2 regions of the Arthrobacter sp. BE255 genome follow, and region 2 is predicted to be linked to the other one. Evidence: predicted binding sites of a transcription regulator. Region 2 holds the regulator's gene; the other holds the start of a gene.
The links. The regulator LexA, encoded in region 2, represses DNA repair genes until DNA is damaged. The targets are predictions, from matches to a motif close to TCGAACANNTGTTCGA.
Positions count from the first base shown of each region.

Region 1: a site for LexA is predicted at 1,909-1,924, ahead of J2X42_RS07125 (DUF6504 family protein). Genes of this name have one in related genera too.

Region 1 covers NZ_JAVDWK010000003.1:156,830-164,658, reverse strand. Annotated here, with positions in the region: gene J2X42_RS07130 (DNA polymerase III subunit alpha) at 1-1,479, opposite strand, end outside; gene J2X42_RS07125 (DUF6504 family protein) at 1,476-1,838, opposite strand; gene J2X42_RS07120 (hypothetical protein) at 2,005-2,394, shown strand; gene J2X42_RS07115 (chorismate mutase) at 2,474-2,797, opposite strand; gene J2X42_RS07110 (VOC family protein) at 2,814-3,236, shown strand; gene J2X42_RS07105 (SOS response-associated peptidase) at 3,282-4,031, opposite strand; gene J2X42_RS07100 (mycoredoxin) at 4,150-4,407, shown strand; gene J2X42_RS07095 (S-(hydroxymethyl)mycothiol dehydrogenase) at 4,526-5,611, shown strand; gene J2X42_RS07090 (MBL fold metallo-hydrolase) at 5,608-6,249, shown strand; gene J2X42_RS07085 (lipoyl protein ligase domain-containing protein) at 6,271-7,038, opposite strand; gene J2X42_RS07080 (DUF2177 family protein) at 7,055-7,444, shown strand; gene J2X42_RS07075 (SulP family inorganic anion transporter) at 7,507-7,829, shown strand, end outside.
Region 2 covers NZ_JAVDWK010000008.1:43,152-50,980, forward strand. Annotated here, with positions in the region: gene hisH (imidazole glycerol phosphate synthase subunit HisH) at 1-124, opposite strand, end outside; gene hisB (imidazoleglycerol-phosphate dehydratase HisB) at 121-747, opposite strand; gene J2X42_RS14360 (histidinol-phosphate transaminase) at 810-1,928, opposite strand; gene J2X42_RS14365 (LysM peptidoglycan-binding domain-containing protein) at 2,002-2,412, opposite strand; gene lexA (transcriptional repressor LexA) at 2,750-3,499, shown strand; gene J2X42_RS14375 (ATP-dependent DNA helicase) at 3,590-5,647, opposite strand; gene hflX (GTPase HflX) at 5,640-7,208, opposite strand; gene J2X42_RS14385 (methyltransferase) at 7,637-7,829, shown strand, end outside.

The DNA of each region.
Region 1 (7,829 bases), on a different contig from region 2:
GAGCTGCTTGGCGATCTCGCCGACGTCGCCGTCGTCCATGCCCAGGGCCATGCCTGCGTCCCTGACGGCGCCACGCGCCCGGTACCCGTTCTGCATGCTCATCAGCGTGACGCGTTCGGAACCGAAGCGGTCAAAGATCCGCCGGTAGACGTTGTGCCGTTCTGCGCTTTCAACATCGATGTCAATGTCCGGCAGGGTGGCCCGGTCCCGGGACAGGAACCGTTCGAAGATCAGGTCATGCTGCAGGGGGTTTACCTGACTGACGTCGATGAGGTAGTTGACCAGGCTGGACGCCCCTGACCCGCGGGCGGCAGCGCGGACCCCCATGTCCAGGATCATCCGGGACACTTCGGCGACGGTCAGGAAGTAGGAGGAGAACCCAAGGTTCATGATGATCCCCAGCTCGTGCTCCAGCCGCGAGCGCATTTCCTTTTCGGCGGCGCCGGTGATGCCAGGAAACCTCCTGCCGATCCCGGCCTCGCACCGCTGGACCAGCTCCACATGCGGGTCCTGGCTGATACCAATGACGGAAGCCTCGGGGACCACGGGCTGCTTCCATCCCATATCGGTGACGGGGTCGATCCGGCAGAGGTCCGCGAGCGCCTCGGTCTGGGCCATGAGCTGCTTGAGGTCAGCCGCCCCGTATCCTGCAGTACCGATGATTTCCCTGCCCAGCTGGAGCATCTGTGCCGACGATTTCAGCCAGGCCTGGCCGTTGGGCTGGAGCAGGGGTTCGGCGGCGAGTTCGGGCAATGACTTCAGCGTGCGGGCCGAATCCAGGACGTCCGCCGTGGCTGCTCCGTCCTCGGCGCAGTACCGGACAGCGTTGGTGAGCACGGCAGGGACCTGGTGTTCCTCCGCCAGCTTGAGCATCCGCACAGCGTGGGCGGTGCTCAGCGGGGAACCTGGTGAGCTGAGCTGGGAAACCACTTCGGCCACCATGGTCCCCTGCGGCATGGCATCCAGCCAGCGTTTGAAGAGGGTGCGGGGGCGCAGGTACCGCCGCCCGCCCATTGCCCGTCCGACGTCGGAATCCGGTCCGATCAGGACCATCAGGACCGGCTTCAGGGTTTGCGGATCAAGTGTCCGGGAGGCGAGTTCGGCGCGGGTGACTGCCACCGGCACAGCTCCCCCGGCTTTGCCGGAGGTCCTGGCATGGGCATCGGACACCAGCCTGCAGAGGGCCCGGTAGCCTGCGCCGTTGTTCTGGCCGCGGGCGAGGACCACTACGCGTCCAGCGAGCTGCGTGCGGTGGTCGCCGTCGTCGTCGAACACTGCAAGGTCAACCCCCACGATGGGGTCAATACCTGCGGCCATGCAGGCTTTGAGGTGCTTGACCGTGCCGTACAGGCCGTCCCGGTCAGTACAGGCGAGCGCGGTGGCACCGTCAGCGGCGGCAACCTGGGCTAGTTCGTCCGGCCAGGACACCCCATAGTGGGCACTGAAGGCAGTGGAAGCGTGGAGATGCGTAAAAGTCATGCTGTTCTGGGTTGGAGTGCGTCATGGATCCGGAGCAGCCGCCAGCGGCCGCTTCCGAGGTGCCGGCTCAGATCAAGGGTGAGGGGTTCATCCGGAAGGGGGCCGACCTCCGGGCTGCCAGGGCCGCCTGAACCAAGACGCTGCGGGTCTGCCTGCACCTGGACCCGCCAGATTTCGTGGTCAACCAGCCCGGGCCCGCTGCCCAGCGGTGCGCGGCTTTCCTCGGCCCACCACTGCCTGCGTTCAAACCACCGCACTGGTTCAGCGCACACGGTGTACTGCCGCCCGGCCCATTGGAGGGCCACCGGCTGGCCGGCAGCGCTGCAGGCCACGTCAACGGATTCGCTGAACATGCCCATGGGCGCCTCCCGGAACTGAACTGGAACTGTGGCCCAGGAAGGTCCATCCCGGGGTTTCAAACACGCTCATTCGAATACATGTTCGAATAAATCCAGTCTACGCCGGAGCCAACACAAAACCTAGACAGGGGTGGACGGAAGGGACGGCAGGTAGCAGGATTGTGGCATGAGCACCAATGACGCACTCCTTAAGCACGTAAGCATCAAGGCCCAGGACACAACGCTCGTGGCAACCTTTGATATCGACGGCAACATCCCGGGAGCGGGTGCGTACGTAGTGGGGCTCGTGGCGGCCAGCCCTGACTACTCATCACAAAGACGGTTGGGCATTGAATTCATGAACGGGGAGGCGATCGCCTTCTACTCGTTCAGCCACGAACAGGGCACCGAGGAAAACTTCGACCTCAGCGGAGTGACGCACTCCGGCAACTCCATTACCGGAAACTTCCCTTTGGCCGCCATTCACGGGCTCGGCAAGGGTCACATCATGTCGGCGTTCAGCGAGGCTGACGGCCGGGAATTCCAGTCCGGCATCACCGTCGACGAAGCACTGTAACCAGGCACACCAAAACAGGCGCCCTGCAGCCGGATAAATGTCCGGCTGCAGGGCGCCTTGGTATGGATGTCGAACAGCCTCAGCTGTTTTCTTTGTGGACCTTCAGCTCGAGTTCGATAAAGCCCGAGATCATGGCCCGGTACGTGGATTCCACGATGTCCGGATCGATGTCCTTCTTCTCCGCAGCGGAGCGGACGTGCTCAATGACCCGCTCCACCCGGCCTGGGGCCCGGACTTCGGCGTCGTCACCCTTCAGGGTTCCGGCGATCCGGATCAGCCGCTCACGCCGGGCAATGAGGGTGACGATCTGGTCGTCCACCTCGTCGACTGCAATCCGCACGGCGGCGAGCTGTTCCTTGTCGGCCAGCGCGTCCCTGTCGTTTCCTTGAATTGTCGCCATCATCTGACAGTATCGAAGCATGCAGCCCAGAGTCGACTTCATCTCACTAGGTGTACGCAGCGTAGCGGCCTCCCGCCGCTTCTACGCAGAGGGCCTCGGCTGGCCCGTCCACAAGGAATTCCCCGACGACGTGGTGTTCATCCAGGTCAACCACGGGCTGATCCTCTCCCTGTGGAACGCGGGCCAGATGCAGGCCGAAGCCGGGGTTGATGCGCCGGGACAGGTCCCCTGCATCACTCTCAGCCACAACGTGCCCAGCCCCGCGGACGTGGACCGGGTCATGGCCGAAGCCGCCGCCGCCGGGGCAAAAATAGTTGCCGAGCCGGTCACCCAGCCGTGGGGCGGATATACCGGCTATTTCGCGGACCCGGACGGCTTCCGCTGGGAGATCGCCTACAACCCCACGTGGGCAGTGGACGACGCCGGCAAGGTCACCGTTTAGGGGTCAGGCACCTCCGCCGCCGCCCGGGTCAGCGGATGGAACGCCTCAGAACAGCGCCTCCACCGGGCGGATGAGCTCGGGGGAATTGTTGCGCACGTTTCCCACCTCCCGGCCCACGGAATCCACGTGCCAGTCAGCAGCAACATCCTTCACGTGGGCGCGGACCAGGTCCACCAGGAAGGCGGCATCGTCGATCTGCGGGTCAATCCAGGACTCCATGGTCGCCCGGTCCATGGGCAGCGGGACCCGGTTGTGCAGGGCGGTGAGCTTGCCGAAGACAGTTGACTCCGATCCAGGCGGCGGCGTGTCGGCCGTCAGGATGGACGTGGAGAGCAGCCACCGCCCGGGCTCGCCCTCTGCCTTGGACGGGTCCTTCCACCATTCGTACAGGCCGGCGAAAACCAGGCCGCTGCCCTCGCCGGGGTGGACGTAGTAGGGCTGCTTCGCCTTCCCTGTCCCCTGTTTCCACTCGTAGTAGCCGTCCGCCGGCACGGCACAGCGGCGTGACTGGATGGCCTTGCGGAAGGCGGGCTTCTCCAGGACCGTTTCGCTCCGGGCGTTGATCATTTTGGATCCGATGCCGGGATCCTTGGCCCAGGACGGCACAAGGCCCCAGCGGGCAACGTGCAGCTGCCGGACGGCGGAGTCGTCAATCAGCCGTTCCAGGACGATGGGCACATCATCGGTGGGTGCAACATTCCACGACGGCGGCAGCTCCACGTCCTCCTCAAGCTGGGCATCGAATTCTGCCAGCAGGTCCCCCACGGCACGTGCCATCACATAGCGTCCACACATGGCACCAGCATGCCATTGCTGTTACGCACTGTCATCCGGGGCCACCGGCTCCGGGGAATAGCGGGCCGCGGGTTACCGTTGATGGGAACGAACCCCCTCACTGATTTAGGAGAGCTCCGTGGACTTTACCCCCGAGAACGGCACCATCACCATGTTTTCCACCACCTGGTGCGGCTACTGCAACCGGCTGAAGAAGCAGTTGGACGCGCAGGGCATCGGCTACACGGAAATCAACATCGAGGAAGTCGATGGCACGGCCGAACTCGTGGAGCAGCTCAACGGCGGCAACCGCACAGTACCCACCGTGCTTTTCCCGGATGGCACTGCAGCCACCAACCCCTCCGCAGCCGAGGTCAAGAGCCGACTGGCCGCCTAACACCCGGACCGGGCGACCGAACACCATGTGATAACGACCGAACACCATGTGATAAACAGAACGGGACCAACATTCGCTGTTGGTCCCGTTTTGTCTATCTGCAGTGAGGGAGCCTTCCGTGGTCCATAAAGTCAAAGGTGTTGTAGCCCGTTCCAAGGGCGCCCCCGTCACGCTGGAGACCATCCTGGTCCCGGATCCGGGGCCGGGCGAGGCCCTGGTGGACATCCTGACCAGCGGCGTCTGCCACACCGACCTGCACTACAAGCTCGGCGGCATCAGCGACGACTTCCCGTTCCTCCTGGGCCACGAGGCCACCGGAGTGGTCAGCGCCGTCGGCCCGGACGTTACGGATGTGGCACCCGGAGACCGGGTGGTGCTGAACTGGCGTGCGGTCTGCGGCAACTGCCGTGCATGCAACCGCGGCGAGGCGCAGTACTGCTTCAACACGCACAACGCCACCCAGAAAATGACCCTGGAAGACGGCACCGAGCTCTCCGCCGCCCTGGGCATCGGCGCCTTCACCGAAAAGACCCTCGTTGCCGCCGGCCAATGCACCAAGGTGGATCCCGACGCCGATGCTGCCGCCATCGGCCTGCTCGGCTGCGGCGTGATGGCCGGACTGGGCGCGGCCATCAACACCGGCGGCGTCAAGCGCGGTGACTCGGTGGCCGTGATTGGCTGCGGCGGCGTGGGCGTGGCGGCCATCGCCGGAGCGGCGCTCGCCGGCGCCACTACGGTCATCGCCGTCGACATCGACGCAAAAAAGCTGGAGCGCGCCAAAGAGCTCGGCGCCACCCACACCGTCGACTCCTCGGAAACTGATCCCGTGGAGAGAATCCGCGAGCTCACCGGCGGCTTCGGCGCTGACGTGGTGATTGACGCCGTCGGCCGCCCGGAAACGTACAAGCAGGCGTTCTACGCCCGCGACCTCGCCGGCACCGTCGTCCTGGTGGGCGTGCCCACCCCGGACATGACGCTGGAACTGCCCCTGCTGGACGTCTTCGGCCGCGGCGGCTCCCTGAAGTCCTCCTGGTACGGCGACTGCCTGCCCTCCCGCGACTTCCCCATGCTCATCAGCCTCTACAAGCAGGGCAAACTGGACCTGGACGCCTTCGTCACCGAGCGGATCAGCATCGACCAGGTGGAGGAAGCGTTCGACAAAATGCACGCCGGTTCGGTCCTGCGTTCGGTGGTGGAGCTGTGAGCCTGAGGATCGACCGCCTGGTGACGTCGGGGACGTTTTCCCTCGACGGCGGAACCTGGGATGTGGACAACAACGTCTGGATTGTGGGCAATGACGAGGAATGCATCGTCATCGATCCCGCCCACGACGCGAAAGCAGTTGCCGCAGCAGTGGGCGGACGGACGCTGAAGGCCATCCTGCTCACCCACGGCCATGACGACCACATCGGGTCCGTCGGTGACTTCTGGGACCTGGTGCAGGCACCCATCCACCTCCACCAGGGTGACTGGATGCTCTGGCGGAGCGTCTACCCGGAAGTGGATCCCGACGTCGACATCAGCCACGGCGACGTGTTCGAGGTGGGTGGGGCGAAACTGAAGGCCCTCCATACGCCGGGGCACTCGCCGGGATCAGTGTCGTTCTACCTGGCGGACGGGCCCGACGGCGAAGGCACCGTCTTCACCGGCGACACACTGTTCCAGGGCGGTCCCGGCGCCACGGGCAGGTCATACAGCGATTTCCCCACGATCATCGATTCCATCCGGTCGTGGCTGCTGCCGCTGCCCCCGGAAACGGTGGTGCGGACCGGCCATGGCGACTCCACCACCATCGGTGCCGAGGCTCCGCACCTTGACGAGTGGATCGTCCGGGGCCACTGACCGCCGTCCAAGCCTCGCGGGCTACGCCTTCCCGCTGTCCAGCCCGGTATAGCTGCTGAACTCGGCAAACCGGAGGGAAGCGTAGCCCGCATAGGTGGACAGCAGGGCGTCCTCGACCGCCTGGACGTCGAGCCCGGGAACCAGGTCGTTGGCAGCGCCGGCGGTCCCAGGGTCCCACTCAAGCCCCAGCGCGGCGTAGCTGTCCGTCAGCACGCCGCGGATCGGGGCGGAATCCTCCACCACAATCACGGAGCTGAAGAGCCAGCCGCCGGACACCACACGCTGCGCCGTGCCCACGAGCTTGACCTGGCGGGCCGGATCGGCCGGGTCGGTGCCGTGCACACTGAACTCGCCGGGGCAGTACTCCCCCGGAATTTCTCCTACGGCCGCCTCCACGCCTGCGGCCCGCAGGGCCTGCGCCAGCAGTTCGCCGAAAAAACCGAACCGGGTCTTGGATCCTGCGATGGCGTCGGCATGCGGCTCGATGTGGTCCACCACGAGCGTGCCCTGGTGGTACGCGGCCGCACGCCCTCCCGCCTTCCGCACGAGGGGTTCGAAGCCCCGGTCACGGCATGCCTGCGCGGCTGCGTCGAATCCGGGCAGGCGGGTGTCCCGCTGGCCGAAGGCGACCGTAGGTGCGGGACGGTACAGCCGCAGGGTGGGGCCGATCCGGCCGGTCTTGGCCCTGGCCAGCAGTTCCAGCGCAAGATCCAGGTCTTCTGCGGCTCCCAGCGACCGTTCCTGGCGCACCACGGTGAGCTCCCGCCCTCCGGTTCCGGCATCCTGCATGTTGCTAAGCTCCCTTATGGTCATATTGCAATTCCTCGTTGTCGCCGCCGCGTTCGCAGTCATTGACGCCGTGTGGCTTAAGCTGATGAACCCGTTCTACCGGAGCCACATCGGCGAGTTGCTGGCGGACAAACCACACCTAGGTTACGCCGTGGCCTTCTATGTCATTTACATCGCGGGAATTGTCTTCTTCGCGCTGCGTCCGGCGCTCGACGGCGGCACCTGGCTGACCGCCGTCGGCTACGGCGCCGCGCTGGGCGCCTTCGCCTATGCCACCTATGACCTGACCAACGCCGCAACCCTCAAGACGTGGCCGCTGCAGCTGATCGTGGTGGATATGCTCTGGGGAGCCGTGCTGACCGGGCTCGCCACCCTGGCCGGCTGGCTGGTGTTCCGGACCAGCTGACACGGGGGTGTCCGCCGGATGCTCCGATTTTCCCAACCTGACCGTTGCCACCGGGAGGCAAATTGCGCCACGACTGGATCCTGAAGGCCGTGCCCGGTATCGGAGTCGCGCGGAGCTACCGGCGATCGTGGCTGAAGGCGGACCTGATTGCCGGAGCGGCGTTGAGTGCCGCACTGGTGCCGGCAGGGATGGCGTACGCCGAGGCCAGCGGTCTTCCTGCTGTGACCGGCCTGTACGCCTCCGTGGTGCCGATGATCGTTTACGCCATTTTCGGGCCTTCCCGGGTGGTTATCGTGGGGCCGGATTCGGCGCTGGCTCCGATGATCGCGGCCGCCATTCTTCCGCTGGCCGGGCGGGACCCGGAGCAGGCGGTGCCCATGGCCGG
Region 2 (7,829 bases):
CGGAGCGGACGTTCCCGGACCCGTAGTCGAGGACGGTGACCGTGGGCTTGCCCTCCGGCGATTCCGGCTTCTTCAGGGCCGCCGGGTCGATCACAGCGCCGTCGCGCAGGATCTGGCCACTCACAGGGCACCCTTGGTGGACGGAATTCCTTCAACGCGCGGGTCCGGCTCCACGGCTGCGCGCAGTGCGCGGGCGAATGCCTTGAACTGTGCCTCCACGATGTGGTGCGGATCCCGGCCGGCGATGACGTTCATGTGCAGGCAGATGCCTGCGTGCAGCGTGATCGCCTCAAAGACGTGCCGCGTCAGCGACCCGGTGAAGTGGCCTCCGATCAGGTGGTATTCCTGTCCGGCGGGCTCGCCGCCGTGGACCAGGTAGGGCCGGCCTGAGACATCCACCACCGCGTGGGCCAGTGCCTCGTCCAGCGGAACCGTCGCTTCGCCGAAGCGGCGGATCCCGGCTTTGTTGCCGAGGGCCGTCCGCAGGACTTCCCCGAAAGTGATGGCAACGTCCTCCACGGTGTGGTGGACGTCGATGTGGGTGTCACCGGTGGCCTTCACCGTCATGTCAATGAGCGAGTGCTTGCACAGCGCCGTGAGCATGTGGTCATAGAACGGGACGGACGTGTCGATGTTTGAGACACCGGTTCCGTCGAGGTTGATCTCCACAAGCACTGACGATTCGCTGGTGGCACGCTCCATGCGTGCGGTGCGGGTCGCGGCAGTGCTGGATCCGGTGGAACTCATGGTCATATGTCCTTTGCGGAGAAGGAGGAAGTCCCGCGCGCGCGGCGCGGCTATGGTCAAGTTTAGGCGGGCAGCTTTGCCTGGCCGGCCAGGATGGCTTCCAGGGCAGTGAGGAAGGCTGTGGTTTCAGTCTCAGTGCCGGCGGTGACCCGCAGGTGGCCCGGGATGCCGACGTCCCTGATCAGCACGCCGGCGTCCAGCAGTTGCTGCCAGACGTCGTGGGACCGGTCCAGTCCGCCGAAGAAGACGAAGTTGGAGTCCGACGCGGCGGGCGAGAGGCCCAGGCGGGTCAGTTCGGAAACGATCCGGTCGCGCTGGACCTTGATGTCCTCGACGTCCGCCATCAGCGCCTCGCGGTGCTGCAGGGCGGCCAGGGCGGTGGCCTGGGTGACGGCGGAGAGGTGGTACGGGAGCCGGACCAGCCGCAGGGCGTCCGTGACTTCGGGAGCGGCGGCCATGTAGCCCAGCCGGGCCCCGGCCAGGGCAAACGCCTTGCTCATGGTCCGGGTGACAATGAGGCGTTCCCGGCCCGGCAGGAGCGTCAGGGCGCTGGGTGTGCCGTCGTGGGCAAACTCGTGATAGGCCTCGTCCACGATCACGATGGTCTGGCTGGCTTCGCCGGCGGCGTACACGGCTTCCACCACATCCAGGCCCAGTCCTGTTCCGGTGGGGTTGTTGGGTGAGCTGAGGAAGACAACGTTGGGCTGGAGCTCCTTGACCTGGCGGCCTGCCGATTCGGCGCTCAGTCCGTAGTCTGCCTCACGCTGTCCAGCAATGTATTCAGTGTCCGTACCGCTGGCCAGCAGCGGGTACATGGAGTACGTGGGAGGGAAGCCAAGAGCCGTCCGGCCCGGCCCGCCGAAGGCCTGGAGGATCTGCTGCAGCACTTCGTTGGAACCGTTGGCTGCCCAGATGTTCGACGCGTCCAGTCCGTGGCCGAGGAACTCCGCCAACGCGTCGCGAAGCTCTGAGAACTCCCGGTCCGGGTACCGGTTCAGACCCGCCGCGGCCTCGGTGACTGCCGCGCTGATAGCCGCCCGGACGTCCGCAGGAACACCATGGGTGTTTTCGTTGACGTTCAGCAGGATGGGAACATCGAGCTGCGGAGCCCCGTACGGGGACAGGCCACGAAGGTTGGTCCGGAGGGGAAGGCGGTTCAGACGCTCTAGCTGGTCATTCACCTGAACAGTTTAGTGCCGAAGCGCGGACCCCGAAAATGTGACGGTTCCCGGCTGCCATTGACAACCTGCAGGGCTACTTTGCAGGTACAAACAGTTGCTGGCCGGGCAGCACCGTTCCGGCCGTGAGGTTGTTGAGCTGGACGATGTCCGCTATCACATCCCGGGGATCCCGCTCCGGGGACACCGCGGCGGCGATCCCCCAGAGCGACTGACCGGGCTGCACAGTTACTGAGACCGTCGGCGTGAGCGAGAGGTCCGCAGCGGAGTCGGCGGCCTTGGCAGGTGCGTTCAGGAATCCCGCAAGCAGGAAGAGCATCGCCGCGAGCAGGACCAGGGGAATGCCGATCAGGACCACCCGGCCGCGCCGCGTCAGGCGAAGGGGCGGCAGCGGTTCCTTGCGGACCAGCACATCGGGCACTGCTGTGAGGTGCTGGACCGAGACGAACTGCGGACGGGAGTCCTGCGATGCTGAAAAAGCTGACATGAAATGAGCCCTCCTGGACCATGCTGTGCTGCCCGGAGTGTTCTTTCCGCCCGCCTGCCTGCCTCGGCGGGCTGGCCCTGCCGTTTCGAATATTCGAATACCGCGGGAAGCGAATAGAACACATGTTCGAACTTTGCTTCTTCTGTTTTAGCACTTATCAACGAACATTGTCGAGACTCGCTAGAACAAATGTTTGAAAAAGGGTTGTGGCTGGCCTACGTTTGAACCAAAGATCAACCACCTCTGTAGTTGATCAGCAGGGTCTGACAATCAATGCCGGAGACTCCCGGCACCCGCGGCCGGAAGGCTCCGGGGCAACGGAAAGGCATTGGCAAACATGGCAGCAGCAGCCGCGGGCGGCAGGGCGACCCAGCGGGGTCAGCAGCCCCAAAGGACTCCCAAAGGGCTGACTGCCCGGCAAAAGAAGATCCTGGAAACCATCCAGCGCTCGGTCAATGACAACGGGTATCCCCCGTCCATGCGTGAAATCGGTGACACCGTGGGCCTGGCCAGCCTGTCCAGCGTGACCCACCAGCTCTCGCAGCTGGAAAAGCTGGGCTACCTTCGCCGGGATCCCAAGCGGCCACGGGCCATGGAGGTCCTGATGCCGCTGACGCTGGACGGCGGGACATCCAAAGCCGCAGGTTCAGCCGCGCCGGCTGCCCTGCGCGGCATCAGCGGGGGCAAAGTGACTGAGTTGCCCACCGCCATGGACACTGCCATGGTCCCGCTGGTGGGCCGGATCGCGGCCGGCGGGCCCATCCTCGCGGACCAGGTCGTGGAGGACGTTATGCCCCTGCCGCGCCAGCTGGTGGGGCAGGGCGAGCTCTTTATGCTCAAAGTGGCCGGAGACTCCATGGTGGACGCGGCAATCTGCGATGGCGACTGGGTGGTGGTGCGGCGCCAGGCTGACGCCGTCAACGGTGACATCGTTGCGGCTCTCCTGGACGACGAAGCGACCGTCAAGACGTTCCGCCAGCGGGACGGCCACACGTGGCTCCTGCCGCAGAACACCCAATACGAACCCATCCTTGGCGACCACGCCACCATCATGGGCAAGGTTGTTTCGGTCCTGCGCTCGCTCTAGGCCCGTCAGTTACCGCAAAAATAGATCAGCCGGGCCCGCCGCGAGGGGCGGTCCCAGCTGATCTTTTGCATTTAACTCCCTGCAGTTAACTCAGGTGTGCTCCTTGGCCAGCCGCTCAAGGGCAGCGAACGCGATCTTCCGGTCCGTGGTGGGCCAGAAGGGCGGCAGCGCGCCCCGCAGGAAGCCGGCGTAGCGCTCCGTGGCCAGCCGCGAATCAAGCACCGCCACCACGCCCTTGTCGCCCGTGGACCGGATCAGCCGGCCGGCGCCCTGTGCCAGCCGGATGGCGGCGTGGGTGGCGGAGACCGACATAAAGCCGTTCCCGCCGGCCTGGGCCACGGCCCTGGAGCGGGCGGTCATCAGGGGGTCGTCCGGCCGCGGGAACGGGATGCGGTCAATCACCACCAGGCGGCACGAGCCGCCAGGAACGTCCACACCCTGCCACAGCGACATGGTGCCGAAGAGGCAGGTGTCAGGCTCGTCGGCGAACTGCTTGACGAGCGCGGTCATCGTCGAGTCGCCCTGGCAGAGGATGCTCAGTCCCAGCCGGGGCCGCAGGGCCTCGGCTGCCTCTTCCGCGGCGCGGCGCGAGGAGAACAGGCACAGTGCACCGCCGCCGGAGGCCCTGATCAGCGCCTCGAGTTCCTCCAGCGCTTCCGGCGACACTCCGCGGCCTGGCTTGGGCAGGTGTCCGGCAACGTACAGGATCCCCTGCTTCGGGTAGTCAAAGGGGGAACCGACATCGATGCCGGTCCAGCTCGGGGCGCCCTGGCCCACGAGGCCCAGTCCGCCGGCGGCCGGTTCAAACGCCGAGCCGATGGCCAGCGTGGCCGAGGTGAGTACCACGGTGTGGCCTTCGAACAGGCCCTCCCGCAGCCTTCCCGCGACACTGAGGGGCGCGATGTTTATCAGCGCCGGTGAGGCGTCGTCGGGCTGCGCGTAGCCCTGCTGAGGATCGAAGGTGCTGGCGCGGGAGAACCACACCACCTCCCGGTTTTCACGGGCCGCGATGAGCCGTTCGCAGAGTTCGAGGATGAGCATCAGGCGGGAGCGGGCGAGCTGGCGCCCGCCGTCCGCGGTTTGGCTGCTGTCTCCCTTGGAGTCGGAAAGGGCAGCCCGGCAGGCGTCCCGCAGTTGGTCCATGCAGTCCAGCTGTTCGTCGTTGAGTCCGTTGGGAAGCAGCCCGTTGGGCACCCCGGCGAGGGCGAGTTCCAGGTTGGCAGCGGCGGCGTTGAGGGCGTCGACCGTGATGGCTGTGTGCTTCCGCGCGCCGGACGCCGCGGCATGGACCATGGCGACGGACAGCTGCCCGGATACGGCCCCGGTCACCCGGTCCTGGAGTTCGTGGGCCTCATCCACCACCACAACGTCGTATTCAGGCAGGACGGCCAGGCCCTCGAAGGCACTGACGGCGAGCATGGCATGGTTGGTGACCACAACGTCGGCGTCGGCGGCGTCCTGGCGGGCCAGCTCGCTGAAGCATTCGGCCGCCATCGGGCACTTCTGTGCCCCCAGGCATTCCATCGAGGTGACGGAGACCTGGCGCCAGGCCCGGTCCGTGACGCCGGGAAGGAGTTCATCGCGGTCGCCAGTGGCCGTTTTTTGCGCCCATTCGCGCAGGCGCACCACTTCCTTGCCCAGCTGCGAGGACGGTCCCCCCAGCGCGGCGGCGAAGTGCGGCACGCTGGTGTCCTCGCCGAGGGAAAACAGCTGCCCTTCGGCGGGTTCCTCGGAGGGGAATCCGCCCTCAAGCTTGTGCCGGCACACGTAGTTGGAGCGGCCTTTGACCAGCGCCACCTTCACGGGGCGGTCCAGGGCCGGGGTGATGGTTTTCAGCAGGCGCGGCAGGTCCCGGCCCACAATCTGCGTCTGCAGGGCGAGGGTGGCAGTGGAAACCAGGGTGGGCTTGTTGCTCACGAGCGAATGCGCAATGAGCGGGATCAGGTAAGCCAGCGACTTTCCGGTTCCGGTGCCGGCCTGGACCAGCAGGTGGTCGCCGGTTTCGATGGCCCGGGCCACCTGCCTGGCCATCTCGTGCTGTCCGCTGCGGCTTTGCCCGCCCATCCCGGCCACGGCACGGTCGAGCAGTTCAATGACGAACTGCTCGCCGGCCGTACCCGAGGACTCACTTGCCACTGTTTCAGTCATTGCTGACGAATGATTCCAGTTCCGCCGCGAGGCCTTCCCGGACCATCACCACGGCCCGTGTTCCGTCCTCGCCATGGTCAAGGCTCAGGATTTCGGCGTCGGTGTTGTGCAGCTTGCTGATCACGTCGCCGCGGTTGTACGGGATGAGGAGCTCAAGCTTGACGCTGGGCCGCGGGATGGAGCTGCTGATTTCGCGGAGCAGCTCGGCGATCCCCTCACCGGTCCGGGCCGACACCACCACGTGGCGGGGCTCGCGCTGTTTGAGGCGTTCGACCACAAACGGATCCGCGGCGTCCACCTTGTTCAGGACGATGATTTCCTGCACCTTGCGGGCGTCCACTTCGCTGAACACCTTGCGGACTGCGGCGATCTGTCCTTCGGGATCCGGATGCGAAACATCCACCACATGGAGGATGAGGTCGGCGTCCGCCACTTCCTCCAGCGTGGAGCGGAAGGCCTCCACCAGCTGGGTGGGAAGGGAACGGACGAAGCCCACGGTGTCAGCCAGGGTGTAGCCCAGGCCATCCGCGGTCTCTGCCTTGCGCACGGTGGGGTCCAGGGTGGCGAACAGGGCGTTCTCCACCAGCACGCCGGCGTCGGTCAGCCGGTTCAGCAGCGACGATTTCCCGGCGTTGGTGTACCCGGCGATGGCAACGGACGGCACGGAATTACGACGGCGGTTGGCCCGCTTCGTTTCCCGCGCAGGCTTCATCGCGGCGATCTCGCGCCGCAGCTTGGCCATCCGCGTCCGGATCCGGCGGCGGTCCAGTTCGATCTTGGTCTCACCGGGGCCACGGGAACCCATGCCGGCGCCGGCGCCGCCCACCTGGCCACCGGCCTGGCGGGACATCGACTCGCCCCAGCCGCGCAGGCGCGGCAGGAGGTATTCGAGCTGGGCCAGTTCCACCTGGGCTTTGCCCTCGCGGCTCTTGGCGTGCTGGGCGAAGATGTCCAGGATCAGGGCCGTGCGGTCGATGACCTTGACCTTAACGATGTCCTCCAGGCCGCGCCGCTGGGAAGGCGCCAACTCGGCGTCCACCACCACGGTGTCCGCACCGGTGGACATCACGATTTCCTTGAGCTCCTGGGCCTTGCCGGACCCGAGGAACGTGCCTGGGTCCGGTTTTGCCCTGCGCTGCACCATGCCGTCCAGGACTTCCGAACCGGCAGTCTCTGCCAGGGCGGCGAGCTCACGCAGTGAGTTTTCGGCGTCGGCGAGCGTTCCTTCGGCCCAGAGGCCGGCAAGCACCACGCGTTCCAGGCGCAACTGCCGGTATTCGACTTCGGTAACGTCTTCGAGTTCCGTGGACAGGCCGGCGGTACGACGGAGCGCCCTGCGCTCTTCGAGGTCCTGCTGGTCGCCGTCGAAGGCGCTGTGCTCTTCGTCGAGGCGGGAAATTGCCTGGGCTTTGCCGAACACCGCCCTGCCGTCGCCTTCAGCGGCGGCGCCGCGTTTTGCCGGAACATCCTTGGAGAGAATCCGGTCGATGACAGCTTGGATTTCCTCCGGGCTCATATCCTGGGCTGCTGGATCGGATCCGGTGTTGGGCTGGCTGGTCATGGTCTCCTTTGAAGATTCGGCATTTCCAGAATAGTGCCGATTGCTGGTGAGTGGGGACGTATTCGCGCTGGGCTGACGGCTGGCGGTCATCCTGGCTCCGGTCTGCTGCGCGCGCCGTGCAAGGCGGTGGCACGCAACGTAGATCCACATCCATCGAAGTAGTGGAGTGGGTAAAGGCGCAGGCAACACCGGGAAGGGCACAGCGTGAGGGCTGGCTTCGAGTATTGCCCGGCGGTCGAACCGGGCGCCAAAGGCCTGGTCGGTGACGCATCTGCGGAAGGTGAAAACCTGCATCGCTGCGGGACGTGGCTGCGGGACGGGTTCAACCCGTGCCGGCTACTCGAAGATCAGGAACATGCCTTCCAGATTAGCAGACCCGGTCCGGCGCGGTTTCCCTTACGCTTCACGGCCAACTAATCTGGCCAGTTATGGAGTCCGCACACTATTTCAGCGCATCGCCCGCAGGGCCGTTCACCCGCAAGCCGCTCACGGTGGACCTGGCCGGGGAGACGCGCAAACTGCAGACATCCGGCGGCATTTTCAGCCCTGACGGAATCGACAAGGGTACGGCCGTGCTGCTGGCTGAGGTCCCGGCGCCGGCGCAGTCAGGGAACCTGCTGG